Regions from separate parts of the Bacillus sp. YC2 genome, predicted to be linked through region 3. Evidence: riboswitches for the same ligand, from Rfam matches in the RefSeq annotation. Region 3 holds a riboswitch; each other region holds the start of a gene.
The links. Region 3 has a riboswitch for S-adenosylmethionine ahead of mtnK (S-methyl-5-thioribose kinase). Riboswitches for the same ligand answer to the same signal wherever they lie in the genome.

Region 1 (3,827 bases), on a different contig from region 3:
GAATTCGAAAAAGAGTTCTTGTTTTACAAGAGCAATACCCTGCTGGTCATCACCTAACATGAGCAGCGAGTCTCCTGGCTGAATATGAAAAACTTCTCTTGCTTCTTTTGGAATTACAATTTGCCCTTTCGTTCCAACTTTGACAGTTCCAAAGATATGCTTTCCTTTTGGGGCTACCATTTCATGTCCAGTAAGAATTGTATATTTTGTATGATTTGTATTACTGAACATACCAAACATACTCTTTTTTTGACACAAATTTCAAGCGTGAAACAAAAATTTTCCCAGGTATACAAAAACACTCCTGCCTCATCATCCGAGACAGGAGTGTTTTTTATTTTTTATTATCTTTTGCCATTTCCAAATGAGGAATGCCAGCGTCGAGAAATTCTTCCCCGGACGTGACACGGTATCCTTGTTTTTCGTAAAACGGCACCGCCCGGGTCTGTGCATTTAAGATAAAAGCAGAAGCGCCGCGCGCGGCTGCGGCTTTTTCAAGCGCCTGCATAATGATTGCGCCGACACCGAGAGAGCGGTGGCTCTTCATTACGCAGATGCGTTCTAATTTGGCATAGCTGTCTTTCAAGCGCCACCTGCCGGCTCCGACGGGCTGGCTTCCATCGTAAATGACGATATGTTCTGATTCGTCTTCTAAATGATCGATTTCTTCTTCTTCCGGTACTTGCTGTTCTTTAACAAAGACCTCTTTTCTGATGAAAAAAGCGTCGTTTATTTGTTTTTCAGTATGAGCGATGATGGCTTCCAAAACAGTTATTCTCCTCCGCCTAATAAAAATGTTTCATATACTGTCCATGAGCCGTTATCCAATTGATAGAGCAGATGGAAACGGTCAATGATTTCCTCGTGGGAAAGCTCCAGCATTTTCAGCTGGCCCAATACGTCAGAATGTTCATCTGACGAAAGCTTCTGGCCGACTGTCACATGCGGAACAAAGCTGTATTCCGGCTTGCCGGTTAATGCCCCTGAGTAGCATTTCTCACTCAGCGCTTTTAATTCATCCGTTGGCTCCGCTTTCATGTAGATGACATTATTGACGGGAGAAAACGAGCTGTATTTGGTGATTTTTAAAACGAGCGGATGTGACTCCTTTGCAATCTGTCTCAGCTGTGATACGACTTGCTCAATTTCCTGTTCAGCGGATTCAAACGGTTCTCTCAGCGTCAGATGCGGCGGAATCAGCGCGTAGCTCGGGTCATAGCGTTTCCGGTACGAATTTGCGAGATCCTGCAAGTTTTTTGATGGAAATAAAACGATACCGTATTTCATGAAAGTTCCCTCCTTGAATGAATGTAAAAGTGATTACAGCATTTTTTTCAGCGCCGGTGTGATGAGCGGCTGCCAGTAAGTCCATTTATGATCCCCGTCAAAGGTTTCATAATGGTATTCAGACTGTTTCGTTTCCAGCAGCCGTTTGAGCTCTTCGTTCGGCGCAGTAAAATCAACAATCTTGCCGTCCGTTGTATGGACGTCTGTTTCTTTTACTCCGATTTGGTGGTAAACGGAGATCTGCTTTATATCCTCCGACTCTCTGACGGCATCAATTACATGCTTGTCGACATACGGAGACTGCATGATGACGTTTCCAAACATGTTCGGATAATCAATCGCCGTCAAAAGCGAAACGGTTGCCCCGAGAGAATCCCCGATCATTGTGCGGCCGAAGCCGACTTGATAAGTTGGGTACTCTTCGTCGATAAAAGGGACAAGTTCATTTGCGATAAACCGTTTATAGGAGGCAAACTTGGAGCCTTCAGGATGGTACGTGTTTCTTCGCTCCTGAACATTTTTATAGGGAACACCGATAATGATGCAGCGGTCAATCTCCCCTTTGGACATGAGCTCTTCCGCCTGCCGGCCGATTCTCCCCAATCTGAAGTAATCATGGCCGTCTTGAGCGATGATCGTATGGTATTTGTACAGTGGGGAGTAAGTATGCGGCAGGTAGACCAAAACGGTCATTTCCTCTTCAAGCTCATGTGAAAAAAGTTTTTTCTCATGGATTACTCCGGTTTTCGGTGCCACATTGCATTCCTCCAGGGCGTCTCTAGTCTTGATTGTGTTTTTTTCCTATTGTACCATGAATTATTAGAAATTTCTTTCTTCAGATGTACTTCTTGCGAGAGTTTGGAATGAATAAAAAGTTGTTGAAATTCATTTAACAGTGAGTTAATATAGAACAATCAGAAAATACAAAACAATATTCTTATCACGAGAGGTGGAGGGACTGGCCCTTTGAAACCTCAGCAACCGGTTTGCTTTGCCGTCAGAAGGCAAAGTGCCAAGGTGCTAAATCCAGCAAGCGATTCACATGCTTGGAAGATAAGAGGAAGAGAAAAGCTCCTTCTTCTTATGAAGAAGGAGCTTTTTTATTTTGAAAAAAGGATGGTGCTTACTTATGACGCAGCATGTTGAAACAAAATTAGCCCAAATTGGAAATAGAAGTGAAGAAGCAACGGGAACTGTCAGTCCGCCGATTTATCTGTCCACCGCTTTCCGCCACAGAGGTATAGGAGAGTCTACCGGCTTTGATTATGTACGCACAAAAAACCCGACACGCCAGCTCGTGGAAGACGCCATTGCCAATTTAGAAAACGGGGCGAGAGGTTTTGCCTTCAGCTCGGGAATGGCAGCCATTCAAACCATCATGGCTTTATTCAAAAGCGGGGATGAACTGATCGTTTCTTCAGATTTATACGGAGGCACATACCGTTTGTTTGAAAATGAGTGGAGGAAGTACGGTGTAAGCTTCATTTATGATGATTTCAGCGATGAAGACTGTTTACGCTCAAAACTGACGGACAACACGAAAGCGGTATTTGTTGAAACGCCGACAAACCCGCTCATGCAGGAGACAGATATCGAAAAAATCGCCCAGATTACGAAAGAGGCGGGCTTGCTGCTGATCGTAGATAATACTTTTTATACCCCCGTTCTTCAGCGCCCGATCGAACTTGGCGCCGACATCGTCATTCACAGCGCCACAAAATATTTAGGGGGGCACAATGACTTGCTTGCTGGTCTTGTTGTCGTTAAGGATGAGGAGCTTGGCGAGATCATGTTTAATCATCAAAATGCCATCGGCGCCGTCCTCCCGCCGTTTGATTCGTGGCTTTTAATGAGAGGGATGAAAACACTCGGTCTCAGAATGCGCTGTCATGAAGAAAACGCCCGTGAGCTTGCGGTATTTTTAGAACAGGAAGAAGAAATCGCCGACGTGTTATATCCCGGAAAAGGCGGAATGCTGTCTTTCAGGCTGCAAAAAGAGGAATGGGTCAATCCGTTTTTAAAGGCGCTGAAAACGATCTGTTTCGCAGAAAGTCTCGGCGGGGTGGAAAGCTTTATTACATACCCCGCGACGCAGACGCACATGGACATTCCGGAAGACATCCGTATCGCAAACGGCGTCTGCAATCGCCTGCTGCGCTTTTCAGTCGGGATTGAACACGCAGAGGATTTAAAGCAGGACTTGAAGCAGGCGCTACGCCAAGTGAAAGAGGGGGCTGTGTCATATGAGTAATCAAAATTGGACGCTTGAAACCCAACTCGTGCACAATTCATTTAAAACAGACGGGGCCACGGGAGCCGTCAGCGTGCCGATCCAGCACGCCTCTACATTCCATCAGTCTTCATTTGAAGAATTCGGGGCATATGATTACAGCCGCTCCGGCACACCGACCAGAACGGCCCTTGAAGAGACAATTGCGAATCTTGAAGGCGGAACGAGAGGTTTTGCTTTCAGCTCGGGAATGGCTGCGATTTCTACGGCATTTTTACTTTTGTCCCAAGGCGACCACGTTCTCGTCACA
Region 2 (3,827 bases), on a different contig from region 3:
TTAAAATTTTCCTTGAACTCATGAGCGAGGAACAGCGCTTTTTCATTGTAGGCTTTTTTATCGCTCCATGTGTTTTCAGGCTGAAGGACATGGTCGGGCACGCCTGGGACATGAACAGGGCTGTGCAGGCCGAAGATACTGTCCGTCACCATGTCTGTCTGATCCAGTTTGCCTTCAATCGCCGCTTTTACCATCGCTCTCGTGTAGGACAGCTTCATGCGCTCTCCCTCACCGTATCCTCCGCCGGTCCATCCTGTGTTGACGAGGAAGACCTGAACGCCGTGCTCATCGATTTTCTTCCCGAGCATTTCGGCATATACGTGGGCCGGAAGCGGAAGAAACGGAGAACCGAAGCATGTTGAGAAAGTCGTTTGCGGAGATGTCACCCCGCGCTCGGTTCCGGCAAGCTTACTGGTGTACCCGCTTAAGAAATGATACATCGCCTGTTCCTTCGTCAGTTTGCTGATCGGAGGCAGCACACCGAACGCGTCTGCCGTTAAAAAGACGATGGCTGACGGGTGCCCGGCGAGGCTTGGAGACACGATATTGCCGATCATCTCAATCGGATACGCCGCTCTTGTATTTTCCGTGTAGAAGGAATTATCGTAATCCGCCTTATGCGTATTATCGTCAATCACAACATTTTCAAGCACTGAACCGAAGCGGATCGCGTTGAAAATCTGCGGCTCCTTCTCTTCACTCAAGTTAATACATTTAGCGTAGCAGCCGCCCTCGATGTTAAATACGCCGGAGTGTGACCAGCCGTGCTCGTCATCGCCGATCAATTTGCGGTTTGCATCTGCTGAGAGCGTCGTTTTTCCGGTGCCGGAAAGTCCGAAAAACAGGGCGACATCGCCTTTTTCCCCGACGTTGGCTGAGCAGTGCATCGGCAGGATATCCTGCGCGGGCAGCAGGAAGTTCATAATGGAGAATATCGATTTTTTCATTTCTCCGGCGTATTCCGTTCCGCCGATTAAAATGACGCGTTTTTCGAAAGAAACGATAATAAACGTTTCAGAATGTGTGCCGTCAGTTTCCGGGTCCGCTTTAAAATGCGGGGCGGAAAGAATGGTAAAGGGCTGAACCCCGGAGTCTCTTTCGTCTGTCTCAGGTCTGATAAACAGCTGGCGCGCGAATAGATTATGCCATGCAAACTCATTTACGACCGTAATCGGCAGTCTGTATTTTTCATCCGCACCTGCGAATCCCTCAAATACAAACAGTTCATCCCGCTGTTTTAAATAGCTGACGACTTTTGAATAAAGCCGTTCAAACGCTTCTTCTGAAATGGGCTGGTTTACCGGCCCCCAATCAATCTGATCTTCTGTGCTTTGTTCCCGGACGATAAATTTATCTTTTGGAGAACGGCCGGTGTATGCACCGGTAGTTGCGCGGACGGCGCCCGTTGATGTTAATGTTCCTTCATTTCGGCTGATCACTTTTTCGGTAAGTCTTGGGGCGGATAAATTATGATGCACATTCGGACTTGCGAGTAATGCCTGTAAGTCTGCGGTTAAATCAACTAATTTCATAAAAACCTTCCTTTGCCGGTTTATTTGTGTTTCGCTGAATGTGAAATTAGTATAACACATATATAAAAATAGTCTATACTATTTATTATTTTTTGTTTGTGTTTTTCCATTGCTTTCTGAAATTAAGGCGCGCAATCGCTTTAATTCATATTGACACCTTAAACACTTTTACGATAAGATATTTCATTGAGCGGATACTCTTATCCCGAGCTGGCGGAGGGACAGGCCCGATGAAGCCCAGCAACCGGTTTCTCTGTTAAAAAGCATGTGGAAACACTGTGAGAAACTAAGGTGCTAACCTGATGCAAGGTTCAATATTTTCCTTGAGCGATAAGAGTGAAAGGCACACAAACCAAACCCTTTCCTCGAGTGGAAAAGGTTTTTTTATTTCATAAAATATGCCAATTAACATTCTCTGATATAGTATGACATTGTATTAAGAGGGAGCGAGTTCCGTATCATATGAGAAGATCTTGGGATGGATCTTTTTTCAGGAGGAAAAATTCATGAGTAAAAACCGTCGTCTGTTTACATCTGAATCTGTTACAGAGGGGCATCCGGATAAAATCTGTGACCAAATCTCTGACAGCATTTTAGATGAAATTTTAAAAAATGACCCTAACGCGCGCGTAGCCTGCGAAACATCTGTAACGACAGGCTTAGTGCTGGTCAGCGGAGAGATTACAACATCAACATACGTTGACATTCCGAAAACGGTACGTGAAACGATTAAAGAAATCGGCTACACACGCGCAAAATACGGATTTGATGCGGAAACTTGCGCTGTTTTAACGTCAATTGACGAACAGTCAGCAGATATCGCGATGGGCGTCGACCAAGCGCTTGAAGCACGTGAAGGCACAATGAGCGATGCTGAAATCGAAGCAATCGGAGCGGGAGACCAAGGCTTGATGTTCGGTTATGCATGTAATGAGACGAAAGAGCTTATGCCGCTTCCGATCTCACTGGCCCATAAATTGGCGCGCCGTTTAAGCGAAGTCCGCAAAGAAGACATTCTTCCGTACCTTCGCCCGGACGGTAAAACACAAGTAACAGTTGAATATGATGAAAACAACAAGCCGGTCCGCATCGATGCGATCGTTATTTCCACTCAGCACCACCCTGAAATTACGCTTGAGCAAATCCAGCGCAATCTGAAAGAGCACGTCATTAATCCGGTCGTGCCTGAGGAACTGATTGATGAAGAAACAAAATACTTCATTAACCCGACAGGACGCTTCGTTATCGGCGGACCTCAAGGTGACGCGGGGCTTACAGGCCGTAAAATCATCGTTGACACATACGGCGGCTATGCACGCCACGGCGGCGGCGCATTTTCCGGTAAGGATGCGACGAAAGTAGACCGTTCTGCGGCATATGCAGCGAGATATGTAGCGAAAAACATTGTTGCAGCCGGACTTGCGGATTCATGTGAAGTGCAGCTTGCATACGCAATCGGCGTTGCGCAGCCTGTTTCCATTTCAATCAACACATTTGATACCGGAAAAGCTTCTGAAGAAAAGCTGATTGAAGTCGTACGCAGCAACTTCGATCTGAGACCGGCCGGCATTATTAAAATGCTTGACCTGCGCCGCCCGATCTATAAGCAAACGGCTGCTTACGGCCACTTCGGACGTCATGATGTGGACCTTCCTTGGGAGCGCACTGACAAGGCGGAAACGCTTCGCAAAGAAGCACTAGGAGAATAATTATATAGCCGCTTACTTAAGCGGCTTTCCCTTTTTGTAGATGCTGTCATGTTTATTTTTTTACATAACGTGAAACAAATGATTGAGCAAAGCGTCTATAAAAAGGGGGTCCAATTAGAAAATTACACTTATGGAGGCTATATTATGTGTGGATTTGTCGGTGTTTTTAATAAGCATCCATTAACTCAAACCGCAGATCAAGAAGAGCTAATCAAACAAATGAACCAAATGATCGTTCACCGCGGTCCTGACAGCGATGGGTATTATCATGATGAGCACGTCGGCTTCGGCTTCAGACGGCTCAGTATTATTGACGTAGAAAACGGCGGACAGCCTTTATCATATGAAGATGAAAAATATTGGATCATTTTTAACGGCGAAATTTATAACTATATTGAATTGAGAGAAGAGCTTGAAGCAAAGGGCTACACTTTCAATACAGATTCCGATACCGAAGTTCTGCTTGCGACATACCGCCATTATAAAGAAGAAGCGGCTTCAAAGCTTCGCGGAATGTTTGCGTTTCTGATTTGGAACAAAGCTGACCAAGTCATGTACGGCGCGAGAGACCCGTTCGGAATCAAAC
Region 3 (3,827 bases):
ATTGTTCAGGCAAATGTTTCAGTACATCAGAGAATTCAAAGTTCATATTTTCACCTTCTAAAAATTTCTTGAAATGATAGTCCATCATCATATATGGTTAAATAAAAAAAGTAAAGAAAAACTTGGGGAGTTGTAAAAAATGAAATGGATCGTTTCTTGTTTGCAATTTGATATTTCATATGGAAATCCTTCAGAAAATATGAAAAAAGCAGAATCTTTCATCGAACGAGAAAGCCGCCATGCCGATGTTTTAGTGCTTCCTGAATTGTGGACGACAGGCTATGACCTTACACGCCTTGATAAATTGGCTGATGAAAACGGTGAAGCCTCAAAGCAATGGCTCCGGCAAACGGCGAAAACATATAACGTGCACCTCGTCGCCGGATCGGTTGCGGTTAAAGAAGGAGATAACGTCTATAACACGATGTACATCGCCGATAACAACGGACAGATCAAAAAACAATATCAAAAAGCGCATTTGTTTCAGCTGATGGATGAACACCTGTATTTATCAGCCGGCAGCAGTGATGGTTGCTTTGAGCTTGACGGCGTAAAGTGCGCCGGGCTGATTTGTTATGATATCCGCTTTCCCGAGTGGGTCAGAAAACATACGGCGAAAGGGGCGAATGTGCTGTTTATTTCTGCGGAATGGCCTCTTCCCCGCCTCGATCATTGGAAAAGCCTGCTTGTCGCAAGAGCGATTGAAAACCAATGTTTTGTCGCGGCTTGTAATTGCACGGGTTCTAATCCCGATAATGAATTTGCCGGCCACAGCCTGATTATCGACCCGTGGGGACGGGTTTTAGCCGAAGGGGGACAGACAGAAGGCGCCGTTCGGGCGGAAATCGATGTATCAGAAAGCGCGGCTGTACGCAGCACCATTCCCGTCTTTAATGATTTGCGGAGTGATTTATATTAATTTTCCGAAAAAAACGTTGACAAAAAGATCAGGCTCCTGTTAGTATTTTCATCAACTGATTAATTCGAATTATTATACAACTCAATATATTTTTCTCTTATCGAGAGTTGGGCGAGGGATTGGCCTTTTGACCCCAACAGCAACCGACCGTAATTCCATTGTGAAATGGGGCGCGTGATTTTTGCGCCGAGACGATTTGTCTCTTAAGGCACGGTGCTAATTCCATCAGATTTTTATCTGAGAGATAAGAGGCGGACGTTACTGTTTCAGCCTCCTTCTCTTCAGAGAAGGGGGCTTTTTTTACGGGCCTATTCTCCGGACAACATCTTTTTACACCACTACATAATTGGAGGGGAAATCCATGCCAGCAACGAAAACAAGTGTTTATGAACAATTAACCGAAAGCTCAGCTGCCGCGTTAGCCGTTAAGCTCGGCTTATTCCAAAGCAAAAGCACATTAACGTGCCGTGAAATCGGCGACGGCAATTTAAATTACGTCTTTCATGTTTATGACAAAGAAAACAATAGAGGACTGATTATCAAACAAGCAATTCCTTATGCAAAAGTCGTCGGTGAAAGCTGGCCGCTTACCATCGACCGCGCAAGAATCGAAAGCAGCGCGCTGATCCGCCAAGGAGAACATGTGCCTCACCTCGTTCCGTCTGTGTATTATTCAGATACAGAGATGGCTGTGACCGTTATGGAAGATCTCTCCCGCCTGCAAATTTCAAGAAGAGGATTGATTGAGGGTAAAAACTACCCAAATTTATCAGCCCATATCGGTGAATTTCTCGGAAAAACGCTTTTTTACTCATCCGATTATGCGCTTGATGCAAAAGTGAAACAGCAGCTCGTAAAGCAGTTTACGAATCCGGATCTCTGCAATATTACAGAAAGGCTTGTCTTTACAGAGCCGTTTCTTGACCATGAGACAAATGATTTTGAAGAGGAGCTTCGCCCTTACGCAGAAAAGATTTGGAACAATTCCCGATTAAAAATGGAAGCAGCCGAGCTGAAATCCATATTTTTAACATCAGCCGAAACATTGGTTCACGGGGACCTGCATACGGGAAGCATATTTGCCGGTGAACATGAAACAAAGATCATTGATCCCGAGTTTGCCTTTTTCGGGCCGATCGGTTTTGACATCGGCCAGTTTATCGCAAACCTGCTGTTAAATGCCCTCAGCCGGGACGGTGAAGACAGACAGCCTTTATATGACCATACAGCGGCCGTATGGGAGACATTTGTGAAAACGTTTAGTGAGGCGTGGGAAAAAGACAGTCTCACCTCCTGCAGACACCGGCTTCACGAAACGCTTCAAACCGCATTTGAGGAAGCCGTCGGTTTTGCCGGATGCGAGCTGATCCGCCGCACAATCGGGCTTGCCCACGCGGCCGACTTAGATGAGATTGTGCCGTTTGACAAACGTATTGAAAGAAAGAAATTGGCACTTGAAATCGGCGCCTTTTATATTGAAAACCGAAAAGAACTGAAAAGCATCACTGAAGTTTTGGAACAATTTAAGCTCCGCGTAAAGGAATGATATATCATGACGAATGAATTTGCCATCCCGCGTTCTGTTGAATGGAAGGAAACACACATTAACATTTTAAACCAACAAAAGCTCCCGGAGATCACTGAATATGTGGAGCTGACGACGAAAGAGGATGTATTTGATGCGATTGTCACACTAAAAGTAAGAGGCGCTCCGGCCATCGGCATAACCGCGGCGTTCGGACTCGCTCTTTGCGCTAAATCGATAGAAGCTGCGGATGTTTCTGACTTCCGCCGGCAGCTTGCATCCATCAAAGAATATTTAAACAGCTCAAGACCGACGGCTGTCAACTTGGCGTGGGCGCTTGACAGGCTTGAGAGTTCCATCAGCCGTGCCATTTCAATCAATGAAGCGAAAACCACTCTTGTCCATGAAGCCATTCAAATCCAAGTTGAGGATGAAGAAACATGCCGGATGATCGGCCAGAATGCCCTGCACCTTTTTAAAAAAGGCGATCAGATCATGACCATCTGCAATGCAGGTTCGATTGCCACAAGCCGCTATGGCACAGCGCTTGCGCCTTTTTATTTGGCGAAGCAAAAGGATCTCGGCCTCCATATTTACGCATGTGAAACACGGCCGGTATTACAGGGATCACGGCTGACGGCATGGGAGCTGATGCAGGGAGGAATTGATGTGACCCTCATTACAGACAGCATGGCCGCCCATACGATGAAAGAAAAACACATTTCAGCTGTTATTGTAGGCGCTGACAGAATCGCTAAGAACGGTGATACGGCCAACAAAATCGGGACGTACGGTCTCGCGATTTTAGCCAATGCGTTTCAAATTCCGTTTTTTGTCGCCGCCCCGCTTTCCACATTTGATATGCAGATTGAGAGCGGTGATCAAATTCCTATTGAAGAACGAGATCCTGAAGAAGTAAGGCAGATATCCGGCGTGCGCACCGCTCCTGAAAACGTACCCGTATTCAATCCCGCCTTTGACATCACCCCCAATCATCTGATTTCGGGTATTATTACAGAGAAAGGGATTGTGACCGGTTCATATAAGGAAGAAATCGAGCAATTATTCGCAGATTGCCAGATCATCTGAAAAACCGCTGATGATACTGCCTCCTCTTCAGGCAATGTCAGCGGTTTTTTTGTTTACACAATTTGACCATTTCATCTCTTTGGACGGCTGATATCAGATGCAATTTCAGAAACAGCTCTGCATAACCGGCTATTTTTTCCGGACGGCTCAGCTTCATCAGACTTCGTCCTCCTTTTTCGTCAGACCAACTCTTTTTACTTAATAAAATAATATGTCAGACGTAAAAAAACGGAACGTGCCATATGCTTTATTTTTCTTTGTAGGATATTTGTTCGAGGTTTAATAAAACGGCTT
Region 4 (3,827 bases), on a different contig from region 3:
TTCACATTCGCCTCGATTATTCCAAATCCGGACGGTTTCCCCGTCTTTGATACCACGTGAAGCGGCATCCTCAATATGAATAAAAATCTTCGGCGCTTTTTCAAGTTTGACGTGTTTTTCGTTATTCGAGAATGTCGAATTTAAGAAATTATGATTCGGCCCAGGCACAAACAAAAACGGAAAATCTTCATCTTTGTGCAGCGGAAGATGCGTCGGCAGGGGCGGAAAGCCATCTTGCTTCATTTTTTCAGAATATAATTCAATTTTTCCGCTCGGTGTCGGGAGCTTACCCGGGAAGAGCGGTTTTTTTCGATTGGCTCTCATAAAGGATTGATTAGAGAGCGAATCGTAAGTAATATCCTCGATATACGGATTATCAGGAAAGTCTAATGCCTGTCTGATTAACTCCTCATCAGAATCCTGCAGTTCTTGTTCGGTAAATCCCATTGCCTCACCCAATAAACGAAACACTTCCGTATTTGATTTGCTGTCTCCGTATCGTTCTATAACCGGCTTTTGAAGCTGAATAAAATGATGCCAGTAAGAAGTATAGAAATCTGTATTTTCAAAAGCGGATGTAGCGGGAAGAACGATATCCGCATATTTAGCGGTCTCTGTTAAAAACAGATCATGAACGACTACAAATAAATCCTCACGCAGCAGGCCTTTTCTCACCTTATTCGCTTCCGGCGCGACCACTGCGGGATTTGTTCCGTAAATAAACAGCGAGCGTACGGCGGGATCTGTTTCTAAAAGAACTCTCCCAAGCCTGTTCATATTAAACGATCGCGGTGTGCGGCCCTGAAGCAAGCCGGGACGCTGCAGCGCTTTTCTGTTATAGCCTAATACCGCACTGTTATGCTTGATCGCGCCCCCTCCGGCGTGCAGCCACTGTCCGGTAACAGCCGGCAGACAGGAAACGGTGCGGACGATCATTCCGCCATTATCATGATGCTGGATGCCGTTTCCGATTCTGATCAGGGAAGGGGAGGTTTCTCCGTACATTCTCGCAAGCCGGAGGATATCGTCCGCCTTGACGCCTGTAATCAAAGCGACTGTGTCCGGATCATACTGTTTGACATGTTCTTTCAATTCTTCACTGCCTGCGGTGTATTCAGAAAGAAATGCTTCGTCATGCATGTTTTCTTTAAATAAAACATGCATCATACCGAGAGCGAGCGCGGCATCTGTGCCGGGACGAATAGGAATAAACCAATCGGCAAGGCGTCCCGTTTGGTTCTTATGAACGTCAATGACAACAATTTTCGCCCCATTTTTACGGGCTTTTTGAGCAATTGTCACCTGATGCATATTCGTACTGACGGCATTGATTCCCCAAAATATAAACAGCTTTGCATGAATGGTTTCCTCGGGGTCTGTTCCTGCGCCAGCTCCCATCGTGTAGTTGTAGCCTTCAGATCCGGCTTTGCTGCAAATGGTCCGTTCCAGATTGCTTGCGCCGAGACGATGGAAAAAGCGGCGGTCCATTCCTTCTGCCGCAAGTTTTCCCATATTGCCGTAAAAGCTGCATGGAAGAATGCTTTCTGCTCCTTCTTTTGCAATCAGCTCTTTCCAGTGTGTGCTGATGGTGCTGATGGCCTCGTCCCAAGAAACAGGCTCAAACACAGCTTCCCATTTCGCACCGACACGCTTTAACGGAGTGGATAAGCGCTTGTCATCATAAATGCGTTCGGCCATGTTTCTGACTTTATTGCAAATATTTCCTGATGTGACCGGGTGATCGGGATCGCCCTGTATTTTGATGATCTTGCCGTCTTTTTTTGTAACAAGCAAGCCGCATTGGTCCGGACAGTCTAACGAGCATACCGATTTAAAGACCCCGTTTGGTTGTTCGGCAAAAGAATTCATAGCCCATTTCTCCTCTTTTTGTATATTGTAAGCATTATAACATTTCGAAATTGAACGTCAATTTAGAAAAAAAGTATTGACATCACCGAAAGACTTTTCTATGATGAGTTTATTCTTTTAAACAGACTGACAATTTCATCATTTTATTTTCTATCAAGAGAGGTGGAGGGACTGGCCCTATGAAACCTCGGCAACATTATTGTGCCAATTCCAGCAAGCGTATGCTTGAAAGATAGGAAAGAATGGGTCTATACATGTTTGTGCGCATAAAGCGGATAAAGACAGTATACGAATCTCTTTCCTTCTTTGGGAAAGAGATTTTTTTATGAAAAAATTTATGTGAAAAGGATGTTTTGCACCATGACGGTTTTAATTACCGCACCATATCACAAACAAGGGGTGGATGAGCTGGAAGAGGTGTTCGGCACTGTCGTCTGCCGCTCTTGGAAAAAGCACGGCCGAGCCTATCGGGAAGATGAATTAATCCGGCTGATGGCAGAGACGAATGCGACAGGGCTTATTACCGAACTTGATGACGTAACGGATCGTGTCATTACCGCATCACCAGAGCTTGCCTTCATCGGTGTATGCAGAGGGATGCCGTCTAATGTTGATACAGCTGCAGCAACGAAAAAGGGAATCCCCGTTTTTTTCACGCCGGCCCGCAACGCTCAGGCAGTGGCTGAAATGTTTATCGGAAATGTTATCTCTTTTTTGCGCCACACATACCCGTCAAATCAATGGCTGAAGGATAAAAGGTGGAACGGGGATTATTTACAGGCTTACGTCAAATTCAGGGGGAATGAACTGACCGGAAAAACGGTGGGCCTGCTCGGATTCGGAGCCGTCGGCCAGAAAATCGCCGGGCTTTTGAAAGCCTTTGACTGTAAGGTTTTGTACTATGACCCTTTTGTAGATCATGAAAATCGTCAGTATGAGAAAACATCGATCGAACGGGTATTTTCAGAGAGTGATATTGTATCTGTTCACCTGCCGCGCACAGAAGAAACAATCGGCCTCATAGACGCCGCATATTTTCAGTTGATGAAAAAGGACGCCATTTTTGTCAATACATCAAGAGCGGCAGTGACAGACAGGGAAGATCTTTTGCAGGTGCTTAAAGAACGCCGAATCAGAGGAGCAATTCTTGACGTGTTCTATCATGAACCGCCTGAATCTTCTGATTATGAACTGATCTCCTTGCCGAATGTTTTTGCAACACCCCACTTAGCCGGCGCGACCTTTGAAGTGGAGGATCATCACGTGCGTATACTGAACGACGCGCTTATCAAATGGAAAAAAGAACAAACCTATTCAATACCCACGCTTTATAACAAAAACGAACTTCAAACCGGAGGATAAGAAAAGGGGGCGGCAATTTTGGCAAAACAAAAAGGCTATCTTGTGTTTGACATCGGAACGGGGAATGCCCGGGTCGCGGTTGTGACTGCCGGCGGAGAGGTAACGGCGATTGAAAGGGAAGATATTGAATATGTTACAGATACGCTTTATCCGGACAGCTGCTATTTCTCGCCGGAGGTGTTATGGCGGCAAATCAGCGGGATGGCAAAGCGTGCAATCGCCAATAGCCCCGATATTACATTGATCGGCATCACTTCCACCAGCCAAAGGCAGGGGATCGTTCTTATCAACAGAGACGGAAGAGCATTTCTCGGCTTGCCGAATATCGATAACAGGGGCCGCGAATGGGAAGACAAGATTGATGTAAAGGAAGAAGTGTACCGGCGCACCGGACGCCTTCCGAGTGCATTGTTTTCCGCGCTGAAGCTTTTCGGATTAAAAGAAAGACAGCCAGCTTTGTGGAAAGAAGTGCATCAAATGACGAGCATCAGTGACTGGGTGACGTTTGAGCTAAGCGGCATCTTAAGCTATGAACCGTCACAGGCGGCAGAAACGCTGCTGTTTGACGTGAAAAAAAATGCCTGGTCAGAGGAACT

Region 1: another riboswitch for S-adenosylmethionine. It lies ahead of KY305_RS06680 (methionine biosynthesis PLP-dependent protein); the one in region 3 lies ahead of mtnK (S-methyl-5-thioribose kinase).
Region 2: another riboswitch for S-adenosylmethionine. It lies ahead of metK (methionine adenosyltransferase); the one in region 3 lies ahead of mtnK (S-methyl-5-thioribose kinase).
Region 4: another riboswitch for S-adenosylmethionine. It lies ahead of KY305_RS19040 (2-hydroxyacid dehydrogenase); the one in region 3 lies ahead of mtnK (S-methyl-5-thioribose kinase).

The regions. Positions count from the first base shown of each region.
Region 1 is NZ_JAHXDO010000003.1:3,368-7,194, reverse strand. Features, by position in the region: gene KY305_RS06700 (AbrB/MazE/SpoVT family DNA-binding domain-containing protein) at 1-180, opposite strand, end outside; gene KY305_RS06695 (GNAT family N-acetyltransferase) at 335-766, opposite strand; gene KY305_RS06690 (YjcG family protein) at 772-1,287, opposite strand; gene KY305_RS06685 (esterase family protein) at 1,321-2,043, opposite strand; SAM riboswitch class I at 2,222-2,347, shown strand; gene KY305_RS06680 (methionine biosynthesis PLP-dependent protein) at 2,417-3,538, shown strand; gene metC (cystathionine beta-lyase) at 3,531-3,827, shown strand, end outside.
Region 2 is NZ_JAHXDO010000005.1:21,028-24,854, forward strand. Features, by position in the region: gene pckA (phosphoenolpyruvate carboxykinase (ATP)) at 1-1,532, opposite strand, end outside; SAM riboswitch class I at 1,730-1,869, shown strand; gene metK (methionine adenosyltransferase) at 2,039-3,241, shown strand; gene asnB (asparagine synthase (glutamine-hydrolyzing)) at 3,386-3,827, shown strand, end outside.
Region 3 is NZ_JAHXDO010000008.1:139,496-143,322, reverse strand. Features, by position in the region: gene KY305_RS14250 (pyridoxal phosphate-dependent aminotransferase) at 1-46, opposite strand, end outside; gene KY305_RS14245 (carbon-nitrogen family hydrolase) at 140-919, shown strand; SAM riboswitch class I at 1,014-1,170, shown strand; gene mtnK (S-methyl-5-thioribose kinase) at 1,281-2,465, shown strand; gene mtnA (S-methyl-5-thioribose-1-phosphate isomerase) at 2,472-3,533, shown strand; gene KY305_RS14230 (methylated-DNA--[protein]-cysteine S-methyltransferase) at 3,781-3,827, opposite strand, start outside.
Region 4 is NZ_JAHXDO010000019.1:5,448-9,274, forward strand. Features, by position in the region: gene KY305_RS19035 (molybdopterin oxidoreductase family protein) at 1-1,869, opposite strand, end outside; SAM riboswitch class I at 2,017-2,108, shown strand; gene KY305_RS19040 (2-hydroxyacid dehydrogenase) at 2,230-3,231, shown strand; gene KY305_RS19045 (FGGY-family carbohydrate kinase) at 3,250-3,827, shown strand, end outside.